DNA from 3 places in the Paenibacillus sp. BR1-192 genome. Region 2 is predicted to be linked to each of the others. Evidence: riboswitches for the same ligand, from Rfam matches in the RefSeq annotation. Region 2 holds a riboswitch; each other region holds the start of a gene.
What was found. A riboswitch is a leader RNA that binds a small molecule or an ion and turns the genes downstream of it on or off. The one in region 2 is predicted to bind cyclic di-AMP.
Positions count from the first base shown of each region.

Region 1 (7,334 bases), 430 kb from region 2:
ATTTTATCTGCCTTCTTAGCCTGGAAGCGTGTCATAACGGATTCGAAATCGGAAATGCCTGTCGCCGGATCAACGCAAGCGATCTCGCCGTCCAATACGATGTCATGCGGGAAGCCATCGATTCAAATATGAAGCGCGAGTCTGAGAACGGAGCCGGTGCAGTTGCGAGTAACATCGGATGAATAAAAATAAAAAAACCTCTATACCGATTATAGCGATAGGCTATGCGGCATAGAGGCAGTAAGTATTGGAGACAACAAATAATCAGTAACTACGCGTTTATAATTTCAAAATACAATCCACATTCCTGCAGTTCTAATGTAGTAACGTTGCCGAGACTAATCAGTTATTCCAAACTGGGCCTTTAATTCCTCTTTAAACTCATAATTTTTCTCTTCCTGTGGAACTCCTGTTTTTTCGCCATCATTACCAGATACATCAATGTTTTGTTTCCCTTCGTTGACACCTGAAATAACGTATAAATCATCATATTTAACATCTTGCGTGAGTAGTAGCATATACTCATTATTTTTATTCATTAATTGATATTCATTGATTGCATATATCGTTTTGCCCGGTTTAATGCCGTTATCAAAAACATAGGTAGGTTCAGCTACTTTAATGACATCCCCTTCATTATATTCATTGCCTGATTTATTCTCTAGGACTTTGTTAATCTTAATCTTGGTTACAGTATATGCATCTTCCGTATAACCATTTTCATCGAATGTTACAAAATTCTCACTTTCAAGCGGTTCTCCTGTAATAATTAGTTCAGAAAAATTTATCATTTCGTCGACTGTTTTAAAAGAAACCTGTTTAGCATCGATTGATTGATAAGTGATTTTTTGATCTGCTATTTTATACCATGAAATTGAACTAATGGTAATGACACCTAAGACGATTGTAAAAATAACAGTTTTAGATTTTCTATTCATCATGATTAACCTCCTTATTGAAATTATTAATTACCCCATTTTTGTTTCAGATGATCTTTATCTGTTTGCTGTGGTGTTCCATATGTGGTCAGTTCAAATTCTTTCATTACAGATGCTCCGGAGTCGTCGTTATGTTTTAAGCTAAGGGCGTGTCCAAATTCATGTATCATGACATCCAATGACTGTGTTGAAGATAATTTGTTCATCTGAGGAGTGTTAATTCTGATTCTTGTTCGATCTCTCGGATCTCCTACACCAACTTGCTGTAATCCAAATAAACCGTAAACATAGTAGTCAGCTACTGCATAAACAGTTGAGCCTGAGATAGGGCCGGCATAAACAGCGATACTTCCGTATTGTGGTTCAGTAGTATATTGGGAGATATTAACGTTTGTTGAAATGTTATTCCATTTCGAATAAGCCGAGTCTACCCGATTATGGTACCCCGCAGATTGAACACTAGCATCACGCCAGTATTTTAAGACTTTGGCGCCTGCAAATCCGCCAGGGTTATAATGACCATCATGTGCGCTCACTAAAATGGTAGGTAATAATAAAGCAATCATTAAAGTAAGCAGTATCACTCTCTTAAATTTCATAATTTTCAATCCCTTCTTAAAAATATATTATATAGAGTAATTATACAATTAGACATATATTTCCTTCTTTTTTTAAAAAAGAGTATTTATATTAAAATTTACGATTGTTTTTACAAATGATTAACTTATTTTAGCGCTTCTAAAGCGGTGTTCCTTCTCAATACGATGACAACACTCTGGTTTAACGCAATTCACTCCGTCTGTATCGTATCTGTCCGCCAGACGTATCGTATATTCTTTTTCATGGCGACGTTACTCTTGCCGACCGCTCATAAACGGATATTCATTCCGCGTATTCTTGTCCGGATGGCGGTCCGTTATATAGTCGGTCAGAGGCACGAGCTAGGTCCGATCCGGTACTCCGTCGTTTTATTCAATATAGCGGTCGATTAACGCCTGCACGGCCGCCATACGTTCCGTTATAGCTCCCTCACTGTCATCTCATCCGGAGTCTTCACCGCACAACAGCGTATGTTCAAGCTCACGTTCTTAGGGCGGCAGCGTGCAATTTCGTAGAGGGCCCGGAATCCTATATCATGCCACGTGGCCTGGTTTGTAAGTGGTATGCGTCCACATATCGCAATGAACTTTCGTGCAGCGTCAAATCCACCTTCTTCACAGCTCACCGTACCCACTCACCGTGCGCCAGGTCGTTCTCCTTAACGTGTTTCAAGCGCCGGCCAATTTCGAATATCGCTTTGCCTGCAATACGTTTGTATGCGTTGATTTCGGCGGTTATCGCCTCGGATAACGGTTCCACAGTGTTAAATGATTACCATAGTTTGGCATAGGACACGCTTATCTTTCGCTGGTATAATCGTATTCGCGCATAATGTTAACGTAAGATAAGCGGATGTAAGAGATGACAACAAGAAAAACAAGAAAACAGTACTCAAAGGATTTCAAACAAGAAATGTTTCAACGACTAGCTGCTGGGGAAACACCCGAGGCACTAGCCAAAGAGACCGATGCCGAGAAGAGAACACTTGAAGGCTGGAATACGATTGTCAAAAAACAAGGTAACCTCAGTCAAAAGCCAGAGGCAGAAGAACTACATAGATTAAAAGAAGAAATTTCCGAGCTCAAAAAGGAAAATATTGATCTATTAGAGAAGTGTAAAATGGTTGAAAAAGAGTGGAACTTCTCTAAAGGAGAAATTGAGTTCCTTTCGAACATGTGCGTAGCGTGGCAAGAAAGGTATCAATCACTTCTTATTAAATACAACGAAGACCGCGCCCAATAAGGATGGCGGTCTTTTTCTTCGTTTATATTCGCTTGAACATCAAAGTATCCCGCGATTAATGAACAATTTTCGCAATGTTATATAACTCGGCAACTAACTCCTTGCAAACGCACGATCACTTGGGTAGATTTGGATTATCGTAATACACCGTCATAAATTGACGTGAATATTAATCCTATCGCGCATTATCAATCTCGTTTCTAACGTGGGAATAGCGTAGTGACGACGTTTATAGCCTTCCGCAAGCATACTGCGGATGAACGATCAAGCAGCGCTTGCGCAGGACGGCTACCGTATCCGGTGTTATATGCCTTACGGAACGATGTGGTACCCGTATTTCACCCGGCGCCTGGCGGAGAAGCCCGCCAACCTGATGATGGTGCTCAAAAATATGTTCAAGTGAGCGGGATCCGATTGCAGAACCCCGTCAAAATGCCTGGTGAAATAAGTGGCTTTTTGACGGGGTTCTTCATGGTTTCAAAAAACATCAGGCTGCTTAGAAGTGCCCAATCCAAAGGAAACGGGGACAGTGGCTCTCTGTAGCTGCTGTCCCTAGAAATGATAATACGCCTCCGAGCAATTCATAAGGAAGGAGCGCTCCAGCGGCAGTCCGCCTAACCGCTCTCGGGTGATGTGCCGATGCAGGTTGATCTCCAGATCGGCGAGGGCCGATACAGCAAGTTGCATCCGTGCGGGTCCCCACTGCTGCTGCTTTCGGGCATAGCGAATGGCCTCAGTCACGGACATGCCTCTCAGCCTTGAGAAGACGGATGCCCAGCGGACCAGGTCCGAAAATTCTCTCGTGCTTGGCAGGGCATATTCGACATATCCTGCCGCGTCTTTGCAGCTGACTTTGAACAAGCCGCAGTTCCAGCCATGATCGCTCCATGGGATAAAGCGTTCGGCCGAGCCCCGGTCGAAACGAAATATCTCCATATGGCCGATAGTCTCTTCACCTAATGCAGGCACTGCGGTTTCGATGACGGGTGTAAGCGCTGCCTCGATGAGTTTCGTCATGATTTGATCTACGCTCCTTTATAAGAATGTTATATGCACGGCAAATAGGCCTGGTGAGCAGAGAAACCCCGCTCTCCAGGCCTATTTATGGTTAGAGCCCCAATTCCGGCGGCCGCTATGCCAAAGCTTGGATGGTATTCTCTCTCAACAACGCGCCTACGAGGTTAGCTGACGGATTCGGACTGAGAGCACCCTACCGCTGGGCCCTTCGATCCTAGGCGCAGCGGATTCACCCCATTCACCAATCGAAGACTGGTGACTTTGGTTCCCCCGTCTCCCGGTCTGTCGGGAGCTCGGCGTATCACGTGTTTCGAATAGATGGATGAATCATACGCCGGAGGAAACGAAAAGTAAATGACCGTATGGGACGAATAGATTCCGAAATGTGATGAAAACGGTAAAAGAAAACGCGTACAATCGGCCGTGTCATCTATTATCGTGGCAAAATCTCGGTATCTCGTTGGATTGCGATAAATAAGAGAAAACAAGAGAAATACATAGTATAGAGCAGTATTCGGAAGATAAAGACGAAATACTGCTTGGTTCCTGTTCGACATAACGCCAGATGTGTTTTTGCTCACATTTACATCCTGCAGGGCCGGACGTATGATACGAACTATGAATTGACGGTCATCAACGACCAAGGCATACGGGCAGCCGTTTCATGAAGGTCTAAAGGCAGTGTGAGAGCTGCCCCTAAGCCTTTATGGATCGATGGCGAAGGCACCATGGGCCTTGCTGAGATTTGAAGGTAGAGGCGACTCTCACCGCGTGAACCTCCTGTTGCTGTGCTGTTATGCCCAGTCTGGATGACAAGTCAATGGCTAATAGAATAACATGCTACTCGTTTTTAATTTTCGCTGAGTCCTTGAATGGAAAAGGAACGGGGGAACCAGTCGGGAGATGAACCTGATCTCTCTGGGGTGAATCCTGTAGACAAGATAACGGTCTATGGGTAGGGCGACTCTCACGCCCGAATCCGTCAGCTAACCTCGTAAGCGTATCGAGAGAGGCAACGATTGTCGTGGACTTGGGCCACGGTGTATTTCACCGTGTCCTGTAAGAAGCCTGCGGGAAGAGTTCTTCTCTTTCCGCAGGCTTCTTTGTTGTTGCCTTCTCTTTCTGACCTTAGGAGGAGAAACGAAGATGGAGAAACCACAGGAATTCATCCTGGTATCCGCGCCGAACAAGGCCGGGGAGGAATTCGTCCGCCAGCTGATTCACAAACGTGTTCCGTTTGCGGCTATAGCCAACAACCGGGCTGAGCAGCAGAGGCTGCGAGAACTGGGCTGCAAACCCATCATTTTGATTGATACAAGAGACGAGCAGACCTGGATCATTCCCGAGTTTCCCGTCAGCAAGGTGTTTCTGTTCGAAAGCAGCTTGAATCTGTGCTGCCGCTACTTGCGGATCTGCCGGACATGGACCTCGGAGTCGATTTACGTGATCACCCATTCCGGCAATCCGCGCTTGATATACAAAGGGCTGGGTGCCGATGTGGTGCTTCATACGAATCATCATCAGGTGTCCTTTCTGATGGCATCCGTTATGAGCTAAGCGTTTGGACTGACGCCACAAGAGTTAGGGGAGGTTACATTCATGCAGGATTTAGTTATGGTGCTCATTTTGGGAGGAACCTACGGACTGCTCATGCTGTTTATGTCCTGGTGCGGGCGCGTGGTTTCGGAACCGGAGGCTGATCAGCCGTGATGATCATGTTGATATTCACGATTTTTATTTTTCTCTATTTGATTTATGCGCTGATTCACCCTGAAAAATTCTAGGGAAACGGCTGAAGGAGGAAGGCATTCGTCATGGGCATTTTACAAATTGCCATCGTTATACTCGTTCTGGTGCTGCTGGTCAAGCCGCTGGGAACTTATCTATATCAGGTGTTTCGTTATGAAAGCAATGGTACGGACAGATGGTTCTCCTGGGCGGAGAAACCGATCTTTGCTCTGATCGGCTTGAAAGAACGCAAGGGGATGACATGGAAAGGATATGCCGTCAGCTTTGTGTTAACGAATATCGTGCTGGTTGCGGCGGGCTACTTGATTCTGCGGCTGCAAAAAGTGCTGCCGTTGAACCCGAACGGCATCGGCCATATGGAACCGACCTTGTCGTTCAATACGATGATCAGCTTTATGACCAATACGAATCTTCAGCATTACAGCGGCGAGTCGGGATTGTCTTATCTGGCCCAGATGGCCGTCATTACGATGATGATGTTTACGTCCGCAGCGACCGGGCTGTGCGTGGCGATTGCTTTTATCCGGGCGGTGACCAGCAAGGGCACGACCGTCGGCAACTTTTTTGAGGACTTCGTTAAGGCGCATACCCGGGTATTCATTCCGGCTGCTTTCATCATTGCGATGGTGCTGGTGGCGCTGCAGGTGCCGCAGACCCTGAAGCCTACGCTCAGCGTCACGACGCTGGAAGGAAGCGAGCAGCAAATAGCGGTGGGTCCGGTAGCCGCGCTCGAATCGATCAAGCATCTGGGCACCAATGGGGGCGGTTTTATGGGGGCCAACTCGGCGCATCCGTTCGAGAACCCGTCCCCGCTGACCAATGTGATCGAGATTCTGTCCATGTGGAGTCTCGGGGCGGCGCTTCCTTACACATTTGGTTTGTTCGCGAAGAGCCGTAAGCAGGGCTGGATCATATTCTCGGTAATGATGACCTTGTTTATCGGCTTCCTGTCCTTGAACTATGCCGCGGAAACCAACGGCAACCCGGCATTAAACCAGCTGGGCATCGACGCCTCGCAAGGCAGCATGGAGGGCAAGGAGGTCCGGTTCGGGATCGCCCAATCCTCCCTGTTTACGACGGTGACAACCGCGGCCACGACCGGGTCGGTCAACAACATGCATGATACGCTCACGCCGCTCGGCGGGATTACGCCGCTGTCCCTGATGATGCTGAATTCCGTTTTTGGCGGAAAAGGCGTCGGGCTGATGAATATGCTCATGTACGCGATCCTGGCGGTGTTCCTGGCCGGTCTTATGGTTGGCCGTACCCCCGAATTTCTCGGCAGAAAAATCGAGGCCCGGGAGATGAAGCTGATCGCGATTGTCATTCTGGTACACCCATTGATCATCCTTGCTCCGACGGCGCTCGCGCTCATGACGGATGCGGGACAGGCGGGCATTGCCCATTCGGGCTTTCACGGCATCTCGCAGGTGCTTTACGAATACACGTCATCCGCCGCCAATAACGGCTCCGGGTTTGAGGGCCTTGCGGATAACACGCCGTTCTGGAACATCAGCACCGGACTGGTCATGCTGATCGGGCGCTATATTTCGATGATTGCCCTGCTGGCGGTAGGCGGCTCTCTGATGCGGAAGCAGTGGGTTCCCGAGACGCTCGGAACGTTCCGGACAGATAATAAGCTTTTTGCCGGCATTCTCATCGCGGTGGTCCTGATCATCGGTGCTTTGACCTTCCTGCCTGTGCTGGTGCTGGGACCGATTGCCGAGCATCTGACGATTCGTTAAATAGAAAAGGTGGCCTATTACCATGAATAATACGAGAAAAAAA
Region 1 covers NZ_CP120718.1:459,328-466,661, forward strand. The annotation lists partial or broken gene P0X86_RS02000 (ATP-dependent DNA ligase) at 1-190, opposite strand, end outside; gene P0X86_RS02005 (hypothetical protein) at 339-941, opposite strand; gene P0X86_RS02010 (zinc metalloprotease) at 965-1,537, opposite strand; gene P0X86_RS02015 (transposase) at 2,400-2,780, shown strand; partial or broken gene P0X86_RS02020 (proline dehydrogenase) at 3,031-3,183, shown strand; gene P0X86_RS02025 (hypothetical protein) at 3,333-3,797, opposite strand; cyclic di-AMP (ydaO/yuaA leader) riboswitch at 3,934-4,106, opposite strand; cyclic di-AMP (ydaO/yuaA leader) riboswitch at 4,646-4,814, shown strand; gene P0X86_RS02030 (hypothetical protein) at 4,944-5,354, shown strand; gene P0X86_RS33255 (potassium-transporting ATPase subunit F) at 5,513-5,581, shown strand; gene kdpA (potassium-transporting ATPase subunit KdpA) at 5,612-7,291, shown strand; partial or broken gene kdpB (potassium-transporting ATPase subunit KdpB) at 7,314-7,334, shown strand, end outside.
Region 1: another riboswitch for cyclic di-AMP. It lies ahead of P0X86_RS02030 (hypothetical protein); the one in region 2 lies ahead of P0X86_RS00160 (C40 family peptidase).

Region 2 (7,334 bases):
CTTCAGCTTCTCCAGATCCTCTTGTTCCTGACGCATCAACTCGGCACGCCGTTGGTCGGGCGTTGTTGCAGGAACGGAAGGGGTTGTCGCTTTATGATCGTTAATATTCGGCGGGGTGTCGCTGGGCTCGGTCTTGCTGTAATCCAGCACGCCGGTTCCGCCGGTAAGAGCAACGCTGAAGGCTTCGCTCATTTCTTGAAATTTGCGTGCATCCGTCGCGCTCATGGCATACAGCACCAGGAACAGGGCCAGAAGCAGTGTCAGCAGGTCAGCGTACGGAAGAAGCCAGGATTCGTCGGCATGCTCCTCGTGCGGCTCGTGTCTAGTCTTTTTGCTCACTAGCACCAGCCTCCCTCTCGCTGAGCTCAGCCCGTTCGGACGGTGTCAGGAACACGGAGAGCTTCTGATTGATTGCAATGGTGGATACACCGGATTGAATGGACAGCAAGCCTTCCACCATCATCAGCCGGATTTCAACCTCGCGCTTGGATAGGCGCTTGAGTTTGTTCGCAATCGGGTGACAGATGACATAACCGGTGAAGATACCGAGCAGGGTAGCGATAAACGCAGCCCCGATGGCATGGGCAAGCTCGCCCATGTCTTCCATATGGGATAGTGCAGCGATCAAACCGATAACGGCTCCGAGTACCCCGAGGGAAGGTGCATACATACCTGCCTGGGAGAAGATCAGCGAGCCGGAACGATGGCGCTCTTCCGTGGCGTTGATATCTTCCATCAATACATCGCGTACGAATTCCTGGTCGTTGCCGTCGATAATCATGCGCATTCCGTTACGCAGGAAGCTGTCATCGATCTCATCGACTTTGGTTTCCAGAGCCAGCAGACCTTCACGGCGTGTAATCGAAGCCCATTCCATGAACAGCTTGATCATGTCCGTCTTGTCCATCAGATTCTGTTTCACGAAGGTCATTTTGACCAGCTTCGGAATCTTTTTCAGCTCGGATAACGGAAATCCGATGAATAAAGTTGCTGCCGTACCGCCAAGAATGATTAGATAGGCTGCCGGGTTATACAAAGCGAGAAGGGAGGCACCTTTAAGAATCATGCCCACCAGTACCGCGACGATACCGATGATTAAGCCTATAATTGTTGAAATTTCCATACCACACCTCATCCGTGAGAAATAAAATAACGAATCCATTCGTCAGAACGGCTCTCATGGAGAACCAGGCCCCTTTTGTGGGGCGTTATCCTATTTATCGTCAGGTCGGGCTTTTTTTTTTAGTTGTAATTTCCGGTATAATGGAAGGAAGGGAAACGAAGCTTAGTACGGTAAGGAAAGGAGTGATTGAGATGGGTGTGAAGCACGGAAGGGATTACGGCGAAATCCTCGCGGAATTGACCGAAGCCGTCGGGCGAATTTCCGACAGCTACGTTTTCTTCGAAATGGAAGCGGAGGATTGGGGCAATCTGGGCGAAGCCGAGCGGAATGAGGTTCATGAGGCGCTGGCAGAGGATTTGTTCTATGCGCTGGGCACGGAGCCAGTGATTAGCGTCGGCAGCGGCGTGGTCATGCATGACCAGAATAACCATCGAATACATATTTTGATCGGTGAAGAAGAGTTGGCCTTTGTGGCTCTTGTGTAATCACTCCAGTTATCAACGGAAACAGGGCAGAATAGAATAGATGACAGAAGCCCATACACGTGTCAGTCGGCTTTACGATAGGTTTTTTTCGGGGAGGAAGATAAAAGATGCTTTATACGCAGCAAGAAGTAGAGGCTCATCTGGAAAAGCTTGAGGGTTGGGAATTTGAACAAGGGAGATGGATCGTCAGGAAGTATACCTTCTCCTCCTTCATGAAGGGAATCGCTTTTGTTGATGAAGTGGCAGCTATTTCGGAAGCTTTCGGACATCACCCCTATATCACCATAGATTATAAAGTCGTTACGCTGCGTCTCACTTCCTGGGACGACGGCGGCATTACGGCTGTGGATATTAAGGAAGCGCAGCAGTTTAACGAGGCCTACGAGAAAAGCCGTTCCAAGGACGGCAAATCGGGACAATAGACGGGAGACGGATCCATCCGGTCATAGCTCCCCAATATGTAAAAACACGCTTGCGCCGGGAGGTTCTCCAGGTTCAAGCGTGTTTTGCGTATAAGCTGATTTACTTTTTCTCAGCAAGGTACAGCGCGATGTTTGCGATTTCGTCAGGCTTAAGTTGATCCTTAAAGGAAGGCATACCCTTACGGCCTTTGGTTACAACGTTGAAGATCGCGTCCGCATCCATGTGTCCGCCTACTTGATTCAAAGCCGGTCCAGCGCCGCCTTGAAGTTGGTCACCATGACAGCTGATGCAGCTTGCTTTCAGTGTGGCTTCGGCTGCGGCAGCATCCAGAGTCACTTCCGGCATAGTCGGCTTCTCTTCCTGAGCTACCTGTTCCTTGCCTGGGAGCGTAAACATCAGCGCAATAGCCAACGCACATGCGACGAAGAACAATCCGCTCATGATCCATTTTTGCATCGTCATATCGTCCCTTCTATGTATACTGCACTTTTGCACTTGTCTCCATTATAAACCAACATCCATAGACAGCATAGCCAGTTGTGACAAAAAAAGCAACTATACCGCGCGCCTTCATAAAAAGTACACAAAATTGTGCTTTTTCATATAGACAAAGATTACTATTCCTCATTTGCCGGAGGCTCATACACCATGCAGTGGAAAAGGGCGTTTCCCGTCGGTGTAAGGCGCTCGTACGTATCGGTGATATGAAAGCCCGCCTTTTCGTATGCACGGATCGCGCGCTCATTCCAGGTCATTACCTCCAGGTCGATCTCATCGGCAGGCCGCCTCCGCCTCGCTTCCCGGACAATCGTCTGCATAAACCGTTTACCCATTCCCCGCCCGCACCAATCAGGCCGCATGCCCAGCCCGATCCGCGTAACCTCATGCATCGGAAACAGCTGGGCAAATCCCCATAGCGTCTTCCGTTCATCCAAAATCGAAATGTACTGTTCCCGGCGGATGTCCGGATCCCCAAACTCGATCTCAAGCCCCTTCATCTGCTCCCAGGGAAGAAAACCGTAAATGTTATAGGGAGGAGGATAGGTCCAGGCGCATATTTCTTTCGCGTGCTCTTCACGCATGACCACCGTATGAAATGAAATCGGTGCTGCATCCATTGGCAAAGTCCCCCTGTCATAATTACAAATTAAATTATACCCCATTTCTCAAACATTCTAGCCGCATTCAAAAAGCCCGTCCAAGAGAAGTAGGTCTCCTTTGACGGGCAAACGGATATGTATGGGCAGGACGAGGATAAGACATCGAAGCTTAGGAGGATTCTCCGGTCGACTTTTCATACTAATCATTGCTTATGTTGCGCTCGGCACCTACGTATCGCTGCTCGTAGTAGTCCTCAGAAAATAAAATCAATATTTTTCCATTAGGGTGTTTAATGAAGGGAGAGGAGGGTATATAAAGTGTAGAAGATGCAATGACTTGGGGAAGCGAAGAGAATTTGCATAATAATTTTCTTTTTTTCTCGAAAAGTGGGAACTTTTTCGTTGTCCCAAACGTTATAAAGGTATACACAGAGCAGACAAAAGAAAAAGCCGCTGGATGAGATCGGCACAATCTCATACGCCCAGGGCTTCTTGTAAAGGATAAATCAATGAAGTTCCAATAATTAATTGTAGTTCACAGCTACAGACTTGTACGTAGACTGACTCATGACTCGCTTAGCACCTACGTATCGATTGGCGTAATAGCTCTGGCTCAGCGGACTGATGATGACACCGCGCGAGGATGAGGAATGAGCGAATTTTCCGCCCCCAACATAAATACCCACATGAGATACACCTCTGCCGGATGTGTTGAAGAACACGAGATCGCCAGCTTTCAGCTTGCTCTTGGCTACGGCCGTACCGACTTTGTATTGAGCTCCAGACGTGCGCGGCAGGCTTAGACCAAGTTTCTTGTAGATATAGCTGGTGAATCCGGAGCAGTCAAAACCATTCGTTGTGGTTCCACCTGTTTTATAAGAGACACCAATGGCTGGTTTGATTGCAGTATTTAATTTGGAATCGGCGAAAGCGCTTCCGGTCCCTAATGTGAGTGCGAGGGCCAGGCCTAGAGAAATGGCCGTTAACTTCTTTTTCAAAACAAAAAGCTCCTTCCATTGCCTGCGAGGTTAGCTTAAGGGTTCGGTTGAAGGTCCCCTATGATCCCTCTCTTGCGAGATCAATTCACCCAAAACGGATCCCCCGCTTCCCAATCATGGGAATTCGGCTCCTTAAAATGTTGATGAACCCATTCATAGACGTCTGACGTTCCAACATGCTTAACGAAATTACATAGTTCCAGCAAAAAGTTACAGTAAAGATGACAAAGTTGTTACTAACATATTCGTTATTTTAGCAGAGTATTAACAATTTGGCAAATGAGGAAAGCTCATTTTTATACAAAAAAACCTGTCCCCATCATGCGGGATCAGGTTTTTTTGTAATTTGGCCATCGGAAAATGTAATATTGAGGAAAAATGAGCTTCTATTCTTTGTAAAATCAAGTCCGAGAGAGAAATGTGTCGCTTCCGATTACAGCATATTTACGAGCTTGTTTATCATAAGATGGTAACGAAATGTAACGATTAGGCATGCTGCGAGGAAGAATCCCGCCACAAATGGTATTGAGCGGAAATTACCCAAATTTGGAAGAGTCCATTCAGAAAATAAGAGGCTTGCTGAATAATCAAGCCGATCAATCCCGCCCAGAAGAGCGATGCCGAGCTCAGGAGCAAAAGAATGACGCAGGCCGATCCGCCAATGGTAAGGGATAACAGCACAGCCGTGCCCAGTCGGCGGAAGAGCGCAAGAATGGAGCTGATCATGCCGGAATTGTCCGTACGGCCGAATTGCATATAGAGCAATAACAGGCGAATCAGATAGGCGTACAGAAACCAGCCGGCTGCATGAGGCAGCGCATGAAGCAGCAGAACCGGCTCATGGATCCCGTTCAGAAAGATCGGAAGGATTTTGGGCAGAATCCAGTATCCGGGCACAAAGGTAAGAACAAGTTCGATCAGATAAAACACCGTAACGGGCTTCCATAGCTTCTGCATGCCGGTGAAGAAGAATAATCCGCGCTCGCCCTTGGCCTCCTGGTGGAGGTTATAGAAGATGCCTGCCCGAATGAGCGGGGTACATACCATCCGGATCAGGAGCAGAGCGGCCAGAAGCCAACCATAGGTATGGACCGTGCCGCTTAACGATAGACTCATCTCGCCCTCGTAGAAGAATAACAGGCGACTAAGCTCGTTAGGGGCAGAATCCGGATACCGCATCAGCAGGGGGACGACTGCCGATTTTACAAGCCGGTACAGGCAATATCCCCACAGCATGCGGTACAAGAACAGCAGAATGGAGACGTATAATTGGTCTTTAACACTGATCCACCCTTGGCCTGCATAACTTTTCATGTGCTCCCCCCTCACCATGACAGGCTGCCGAACAACGTCTCCACAAGCTTGGTAATACTGAGATTCCAGCGTGTGACCACCTTCGGATCCATTCCTGCCTTCATATAGTTATTGATGTGTCTATTCTCCAGAACGATGGAGTATTTCGGATCAACCATGGCCCAGGCGAGCGGGGTGCTGTATTCCAGGGTGTACGTAACTTTTCCGTCCTTGCCGCTCCAGGTTCGCTCCACCGTTTTGCCGTCTTCAAAGGCGAACACGATAGGCACATCGGTTATATCTCCGTCCTTGCTCGTAATCTTGACCGTGGATTCATACCGCGGATGGTCTGACGTGCCTTTATTTTTGGTTTTGATCACTTCGATGGCGACGTCGGCCATTTGGCTTCCATATACATATTGGTCAAAATACGATTGCCAGGAGGTTTTGCTTACTTGCTCGACGACTTTCTGAAAATCAGACGTGGTTGGGTGTTTGAAACGGTATTTCTGGGCATAGGTATGCATGATTTTCCCCATCATCTGTGGACCGACCTGCCGTTCAATGCCTTGCAGCACCAGCTTGCCTCTCGTGTAAACATTCAGCGCGTAGTTCTCGTGTGAGCTGTATTTCCAGGACTCCATCTTCAGCGGGGCAGGGGAGGTAATCGATGCTCCTTGAGCAGCGGTGTTGGAGGTAATGCCGTATTCCTTCTCCATCACTCTTTCTTCTGCATAGGTTGCAAAGGCCTCGTCCAGCCATGCTTCCTCAAATTCGTTGCTTGCGATCATTCCGTAAAAATATTGGTGGGCGATCTCGTGAATGACGGTCCGTTCGAGCTCATAACCCGGCGAATCGTTCTTGGCCCCGAAGGCCGTGACCAGCGTCGGGTATTCCATGCCGCCTGCACCGTTGCCCGACTCCGGCGGGACGACGATGGACAACGTGGAATAAGGATAGGTTCCGTACCATTTACCAAACGAAGCCAGTGCCGACTTGGCGGCATCAAAGTAACGGTCCTTCAGGTCTTTATGGGCCGGATCGAGATACAGCTTGATGCGGACGCCCGGCACGCCCGGTGCCGAGAAGGCCTCCTCGGCCGTGACAAAGTTGGGCGAGGCCGACCAGGCAAAATCATGCACATCATCGGCATAGAATTGATAGATTTTTTCCCCGTTCGACTTTTGGGCAGGCTTGGTCGGGAATCCGGTCGCGGCGACAATGTAATTCTCGGGCACCCGGATGCGAACGCTGTAAATGCCGAAGTTGGAGTAGAACTCGGAGTTGCCGTGGTATTGATGAAGATTCCATCCTTCCTCGGCTCTTCCGCGAAGTCCGGCCGGTTCATAGACCGATACTTTAGGAAACCATTGGCCAGCCATAATAAAATTCTCGGTGGTACCCATGCGCGCGAATATTTTGGGAAGCTCGACTTCAAATTCCATGTGAATGGTGATGCTCTCCCCGCCCTTGATGGGTTTGGGCAATCTTAGTTTGACAAGGCTGTGATCCTTGATGTTCCCGTCATCGGGTTGGACGAATTGAAGGGGATGGGTAAGGGCCAGTCCTTCCGTCGTTTTCACATTGGTAATGGTCATGGAGCCGTACCCGTCGTCCGGCATGGGGTCGGAACGAAGCCTGCCGCCCGATTCCTTCATAAAGGTCGTTTCATCGGAAGCAAAGGCATTGGGATACAGATGAAAGTACAGCTCGTTTACGCTTTTTTTGCCTGGGTGAGTCCAAGTGAGTGTCTGCTTGCCCTTAAGCTTGTTCTCCTCAGGCTCGTACCGAACATCCATGTGATATTCCACCAGCCGGTCGCTTAGGGCCGGAGCGGGAGTATCAGGCTGCACCTTAGGCGGTGAGAGCGGGGCCTTCTCCACGGCAGAGGCAGAGGGCTTGCCCGCATTTG
Region 2 covers NZ_CP120718.1:29,011-36,344, forward strand. The annotation lists gene motB (flagellar motor protein MotB) at 1-339, opposite strand, end outside; gene motA (flagellar motor stator protein MotA) at 323-1,123, opposite strand; gene P0X86_RS00140 (hypothetical protein) at 1,315-1,608, shown strand; gene P0X86_RS00145 (4a-hydroxytetrahydrobiopterin dehydratase) at 1,716-2,030, shown strand; gene P0X86_RS00150 (c-type cytochrome) at 2,131-2,487, opposite strand; gene P0X86_RS00155 (GNAT family N-acetyltransferase) at 2,649-3,149, opposite strand; gene P0X86_RS00160 (C40 family peptidase) at 3,656-4,129, opposite strand; cyclic di-AMP (ydaO/yuaA leader) riboswitch at 4,134-4,269, opposite strand; gene P0X86_RS00165 (hypothetical protein) at 4,616-5,443, opposite strand; gene P0X86_RS00170 (M1 family metallopeptidase) at 5,455-7,334, opposite strand, start outside.

Region 3 (7,334 bases), 890 kb from region 2:
GGGTTATTGCTTTGCGACTATTTTTAGCGAACATTCTTTTTCTTCGATAGTTGCTGGTCATTCATTAGGAAACGGGGTATTGGAATATCATGGTCGGTATTTGCCCATTCTACATGAATGGATAGCCGGTTGATGAATTTACAACATAGGAGTGAACAACGCATGAAATTTGATTCCAAGGTTGTCATCGTGACGGGGGGCGCCAGCGGGATTGGCGAAGCGGCAGTCAGACTTTTTGCGAAAGAGGGAGCCAAGGTCGTTATCGCGGATTATTCCGACCAGGGACAAGCGGTTTCCGACGAATTGAGAGGAGCCGGCTTTGAAGCGCTGTTCGTCAAAACGGATGTAACCCAAGAGCAGGAAGTCGCGAATATGGTGAATCAGACGGTGCAGCATTTTGGCCGTGTCGATGTATTGTTTGCCAACGCAGGCATTGCCCATGATGCTCCTGCCGATCAGTTAACGATGGATAACTGGCAGAGAACGATTGATATTAATCTGACAGGGGTCTTCCTGTGCGATAAATATGTTATTCAGCAAATGCTGTCCCAAGGAACCGGAGGGGCAATCGTAAACTGCGGCTCGATCCATAGCCATGTCGGAAAAGCAGGGGTAACCGCCTATGCTTCGGCCAAGGGAGGCGTCAAGCTGTTAACCCAGTCGCTCAGCGCAGACTATGCCTCCAAAGGAATCCGAATCAATGCCGTGTGTCCGGGATATATCGATACGCCGCTGATCAAGGGAAGAACGGAAGCGATCACGCAGCACCTGGTCGGTCTTCATCCGATGGGCCGTTTGGGACAGCCGGAAGAAGTGGCCAAAGCCGTGTTGTTCCTCGCCAGTGAAGATGCCTCCTTCATTACGGGCACGAGCCTGCTGGTGGATGGCGGCTATACCGCGGTATGATGAAAAAAAGCCCTGATGCTAAGCATCGGGGCTTTTTTTCAAGTCATTCCAGGCGTTGTTATCAGACTTATTATGGAGTGTTTCAAAAATTTTTTTTCGGTCCCGTATTTCATACGGGCAGACTTCCTGATCCGGGGCTCATTCATGGCATAAAACATATATGGCATGAACGATTTCCGCAAGACCCGTCAAATGCCTGCTATATAGCGGAAAATGGAGCATGGATTCCATGACCAATCCGGTGTATGGACAGCCTTAAATAAAGTGTTCGAAAGGCTCGATATCCTCGTTGCAAAAACGGTGTTTTTTACTTCTGAATTTCCAGAAAAAGCGGTTAAGGGGTTTGACTTTTCCTGAGCTTCCCTTTATCATGAACACACGCTTAGTTTCCGGCATACATATTCCGGAAAGCGGGGGAACCAGTTTCACCAGGGGCGAGTCACTTGGAATTCACGAGTGTAGGGTACCATCTTACCCGAGTCCGTCAGCTAACCTCGTCAGCAGTGGATGGGTCTTGCATACATAATGGATGTTCATACAAAAGGCCCTTTATTCTCTATAGGGGCCTTTTCTCTATTTTTTGACCCCCTGCTGGCGGAGCTATGTTTAGATCCCCTGTTTGGTGGTCTTTTTGCATTCTGTTACGGAGGAGGGGCAGCGCCTGCAAATGTGGAACGAATTGAATCGGTCAGACGGCATTGGGTCAAAGCGTGCAAGGAAGCGGATGAATCATCTTCCCTGAAGCCTCGTCCCATGCACGTATCTGAACGTCTATATATCCAAGTTAACGCATGTGCTAACACGGATAATTTCGTCATGCCGTTTTTTTAAGAAAGTGAAAAGCTATTACGAAAGGTTGTGGAAGGTTTTGAAGAAAGTGGTTGTGCTGGTGTTGTCCGTGATGATGGTGGTATTGCTCGCGGCTTGCGGCGACAAAGGAAGTACGCTGGATCGAGCCATTGAGCAGGGATATATCACCGTAGGGTTTGCGAACGAGAAGCCGTATGCCTACAAAGAAGCCAATGGGGAGCTCACGGGCGAAGCGGTTGAGATTGCCCGCGTTATTCTGGAGCGTCTTGGCATCAAGGAGATGAGAGGGGAGCTAACGGAATTCGGTTCGCTGGTCGCCGGATTGCAGGCCGATCGGTTTGATCTGATCACGGCAGGCATGTTCATTAATCCGGACCGCTGCTCTGCCGTCCTGTTCGCGAATCCGGAGTACAGCATCGGGGAAGCCCTTGCGGTAAAGCAAGGGAATCCGATGGAACTCGGAAGCTATGAGGACATTGCCAAGAATGAGCAGGCCAAGGTGGCCGTCATGACCGGCGCGGTCGAAATCGGCTACATGGAGAAATCGGGCATTCCTGCGGACCGGATCGTACAGGTCCCTGACCAGGCTTCGGCGATCAGCGCCCTCCAGGCTGATCGGGTGCAGGCGATTACCATGACGGGGCCGTCCCTGCAGGCGATGCTGGATTCAGCCAGCGACGACAGCATCGAACGCGTGGCTGATTTCGAGCAGCCGGTCATCGACGGCGAAAGCGTTCGCGGTTACGGGGCTACGGCTTTCCGCCAAGCGGATACCGAGTTCCAGGAGGCTTATAATGCAGAGCTTGAAAAGATGAAGGAGTCGGGCGAGCTGCTGGAAATTTTGCAAGAGTTCGGGTTCACGGAAGAAGAGCTCCCGGGTGAGATGACGGCCGCTGCGCTCTGCGGGGAATAGCATGCCGAATTCTTGGATCGATTTTCTTCCGACGCTGCTCAAAGGAGCAGAGATCACGATTATCGTCGCGTTCTTTTCAGCCATCCTGGCTATCGTGATGTCCTTTGCAGCCGGGTTGTGCCGGCTGTCGAAGCTGTGGATCGTCCGCACGGCGACCGCCGTGTACGTCGAAGTCTTTCGGGGAACCTCCTTGCTGGTGCAGCTCTTCTGGTTGTATTTTGCCCTTCCGTTCATCGGCATCGAGCTTCCGAAAATGCTGGCGGCGATCCTCGCGATCGGACTTAACTTCGGCGCATACGGCTCCGAGATTGTTCGCAGCGCGGTGCTGGCCGTTCCGAAAGGACAGTGGGAAGCTGCCGTGGCGCTTAACATGAAGCCTTGGCAGAGGCTGTGGAACGTTATACTACCCCAAGCGTCCCTGCGAATGCTTCCCCCGTTCGGGAATCAGCTTGTGGAACTCATCAAATCCACCTCGCTCGTTTATTTCATCACGATGGCGGATTTGACGTATCAGGCGATGGTGCTCCGCAACAATTACATCTCCTGGACCACCGAGATTCTGGTGCTGCTGCTCCTCATGTATTTTGTCATCGCCACGCTCGTCTCGATGGCGGTTCGACTGCTGGAGCGCAAACTGACCGCGGGGAGGCTGTAGCGGATGTGGGATTGGAAATATGTGTTTGAAATACTGCCGCAGCTTCTGAGCGCATTAAAAATGACGGTATGGGTCACGCTCTGTGCTTTTGTGGTGGCATTGATTATCGGACTGCTGCTTGCCTTTGCCGCGCGGAGTACATTTAAGCCCTTGTCGCTCATCACCAAAGGAATCATAGAATTTATTCGCAATACCCCCTTGCTGGTACAGGTGTTCTTCCTGTATTACAGCTTGCCGCTGCTGACGGGCATTTCGATTCCGGCCTTCTATGCGGGCGTCATCGGCCTGGGGCTGCATTACAGCACGTATCTGTCGGAGGTGTACCGTTCCGGCATTGAAGGGGTGCCGAAAGGACAGTGGGAAGCCGCAACCGCGCTGAACTACACGAAATCCCAGACCTGGCGGAGCATTATACTGCCGCAAGCGGTGCCGCCGATCATCCCGGTGCTGGGGAATTATTTGATTGTCATGTTTAAGGAAACGCCGATCCTATGCGCCATTACGCTGGTCGAGATGATGCTGACGGCCAAAAATATCGTGTCGCAATCATTTCGCGCTTTCGAACCGTACACGCTGGTCGGGATTCTGTTCCTGATCATCAGTTATATCGCGTCGTTGCTGGTGCAAAGGCTGGAGAAGCGTTTGAATCTGCAGCGTGGAAAATAAGGAGGGAGTCTATTGAATGCCGTTGTAATCGATGAGCAGGCTGAAGAGGCGAAGAAGCCGGGGCGGGAAAGAAATTCCGTTACGGGCTCACAGCCGATCGTGAAATATGCGGGCGTGACCAAGTCGTATGGCGACCTGCAGGTGCTGAAGGGCATCGATTTGGAGATGCAGCCGGGAGAAAAGGTGGCCGTGATCGGACCGAGCGGATCTGGCAAAACGACGATGGGCCGGATGCTGATGACGCTGGAGGAGCCGACCGAGGGAACCATCGAGGTCGATGGCGAGCTGCTCTGGCATATGGAGGAGAAGGGCAAGCTGGTCCGGGCAAACGAGAAGCATCTGCATCGGATGCGGTGCAACGTCGGCATGGTCTTCCAGCATTTCAATCTGTTCCCGCACATGAATGTGCTTCGCAACGTGACGGAAGCCCCGCGCAAGGTGCTGGGGTTGTCCAAGGAGGAAGCGGAGGAGCGGGCCGTCTCGATGCTGGGCAAGGTCGGTTTGGCCGATAAGCTGAAGATGCACCCGTCCAATTTGTCGGGAGGCCAGAAGCAGCGCGTCGCCATCGCCAGAGCGCTGGTCATGCGGCCGAAGGTGATGGTGTTTGACGAGGTAACCTCGGCGCTGGATCCCGAGCTGGTCGGCGAGGTGCTGGAGGTGATCCGGGAAATCGCCGAAGAAGGAGAAATGGCCATGATGCTGATTACGCACGAGATGGATTTTGCGAAGGAAATCGCGGATCGGGTCATCTTCGGAGCCGACGGCAGGATCGTTGAGCAAGGAACACCCGAGGAAATATTCGATCATCCGAAGAGCGAGCGGCTGCAGAGCTTTCTGCAGCGGTTCCGCTCGAACGGAAATTAGTGCTGGAAAGAGGTGTTTATGTAGATGGCTGTGGATACCGGAACCGAAGTGGTTTACCGAAGACCGGAGGCGCGGGACGGCACCCGGGTATGGGAGCTCATACGCGATACCGGATCGCTTGATCTGAACTCGCCTTATTGCTACATGCTGTTAGGGGATTACTTCAACGATACCTGCATGATCGCGGAGCATGAAGGAGACATCGTCGGTTTTATCTCCGCTTTTCGTTCTCCGCGCAATCCGGAGACGCTTTTTGTATGGCAGGTGGCGGTTGCAAGCTCGCACCGGAGGCAGGGGATCGCGAAGGCGATGCTTACCGGCCTCATGAACCAGAAGGCCTGTCATGGCGTCCGTTTCATCGAAACGACGGTATCGCCCAGCAATATGGCATCACGCCGACTGTTTCTCGGTTATGCCGAGGAGAAATCCATTCCGAGCACCGTAACGGTGGGTTATGGAGCAGAGATGTTTCCGGATGGTACGACACATGAAGATGAGCCGTTATTCGTGATTGGCCCCTTTTTCAATGACATTTAAACAAATGGAGGGAACTATGGACAACCAAGTCATGGAGAAACCGAAGCTTACCGTGTTTAACAAGCTGGAATCGGAAGTGAGAAGTTATTGCCGGAGCTTTCAGACGGTCTTTGACAAAGCCCGGAATGCCAAGCTGTGGGATACGCAGGGCAATGAATACATTGATTTTTTTGCCGGCGCCGGCGCCTTGAATTACGGGCACAACAATGAGAGGATTCGCGAAAAGCTGGTCGACTACATCCTGCAGGACGGCGTTACGCACAGCCTGGACATGGCTACGGGAGCGAAGGAAACGTTTCTGACCCGCTTTCAGGAGATTATCCTGAAGCCTCGCGGGTGGGATCACAAGGTGATGTTTCCCGGACCGACCGGCACCAATGCCGTGGAGGCCGCGCTCAAAATCGCCAGAAAAGTGACGGGGCGCAGCACCGTTCTGTGCTTTACGAATGCCTTTCACGGCATGTCGCTGGGATCGCTGGCGGTGACCGGCAATGCCTTCAAGCGCCAGGGCGCCGGCGTGGATCTGAGCCACTCGGTATTTATGCCGTATGACGGTTACTTTGGCAGCGACGTGGATACGATGGCATATATGGAGAAGCTTCTGGATGATCCGGGAAGCGGCATTCCGCTGCCGGCAGCGGTCATCGTCGAGGCGGTTCAGGGGGAAGGCGGATTGAACGCCGCCAGCCGCCAATGGCTGCAGAAGCTGGCGCGCATCTGCAAGGATAAGGGGATGCTGCTCATTCTGGACGATATCCAGATGGGCTGCGGCAGAACCGGTTCGTTCTTCAGCTTCGATGATGCGGGCATCGAGCCGGACATCGTGTGCCTCTCGAAATCGATCGGCGGCTTCGGCTTGCCGATGGCCATCACGCTGATCAAGCCGGAGATCGACATCTGGGAGCCGGGAGAGCATAACGGCACCTTCCGGGGCAACAATCTCGGATTCGTTGCCGCTGCCGAAGCGCTGAGTTATTGGAAGACGGAGGATTTTCAGCTCGATATCGGCATTCGCGAACATCGGATTCGCCAATCGCTCGAAGACGTCATGAGGGATTATCCCCGGCTTAAGGGCGAAATCCGCGGCAGGGGCATGATCCAGGGGGTAGCCTTTGATAGGCCGGAGCACGCAGGAAGGCTATCCGAAATCGCCTTTGAGCAAGGACTGATTATGGAAACGTCAGGACCGCATAGCGAAGTTGCCAAGCTGATGCCGCCGCTGACCATTGAAATGAACACGCTGGCAGAGGGACTGGGGATTTTTGAGAACAGCATGAAACAATTAGCTGCAGAGGAGAGGTTGTCATGATCGTTAAACATTTGGAAGAAATCGTGGATACGAAAGACGACATCGATACAACGACATGGAATTCGAGAAGGCTTCTGCTGACCAAAGACGGCATGGGCTTCTCTCTTAACGACACCCTGATCAAGGCCGGAACGGAGACGCTGATCTGGTACAAAAACCACGTCGAGGCCGTGTACTGCATCGAGGGGGAGGGAGAAATCGAGGTTGTCGGCGGCGAGACCTATCCCATCAACCCTGGCATGATGTATGCGCTGGACGGACACGAGAAGCATTATTTGAGAGCCCGTTCGCAGATGCGGATGGTCTGCGTATTCAATCCGCCGTTAACCGGCGCGGAAGTTCACGATGAGGAAGGAACCTACCCGCTGCTTGCCCCCATTACGGATTAAGGAGATGATATGCGATGAGTAAAAATCATGCGTCGGCCCTTCAGGAAAAAGAAATGGACGTTTACCCTTCAAGAATGCATGCGGAGCCCCGGATCTTAAAAAGGCAGGATCCGGTCGTACATTCGGAGTGGACGCCGGATGCGCCGCTAACGCAGGAGCAATCCGACTTCTACGAGCGCAACGGTTATTTATTTCTGGAAGGCTTCTTTGATCGGGAGGAGCTTTCGCGATATCAGGAGGAGGCTCGCAGGCTGCAGATAACGGCACGGGACTCCGAGAAGGACG
Region 3 covers NZ_CP120718.1:6,342,494-6,349,827, reverse strand. The annotation lists gene P0X86_RS29205 (SDR family NAD(P)-dependent oxidoreductase) at 163-906, shown strand; cyclic di-AMP (ydaO/yuaA leader) riboswitch at 1,276-1,422, shown strand; gene ehuB (ectoine/hydroxyectoine ABC transporter substrate-binding protein EhuB) at 1,775-2,629, shown strand; gene ehuC (ectoine/hydroxyectoine ABC transporter permease subunit EhuC) at 2,631-3,284, shown strand; gene ehuD (ectoine/hydroxyectoine ABC transporter permease subunit EhuD) at 3,288-3,950, shown strand; gene ehuA (ectoine/hydroxyectoine ABC transporter ATP-binding protein EhuA) at 3,963-4,814, shown strand; gene ectA (diaminobutyrate acetyltransferase) at 4,839-5,351, shown strand; gene ectB (diaminobutyrate--2-oxoglutarate transaminase) at 5,368-6,660, shown strand; gene P0X86_RS29170 (ectoine synthase) at 6,657-7,049, shown strand; gene thpD (ectoine hydroxylase) at 7,064-7,334, shown strand, end outside.
Region 3: another riboswitch for cyclic di-AMP. It lies ahead of ehuB (ectoine/hydroxyectoine ABC transporter substrate-binding protein EhuB); the one in region 2 lies ahead of P0X86_RS00160 (C40 family peptidase).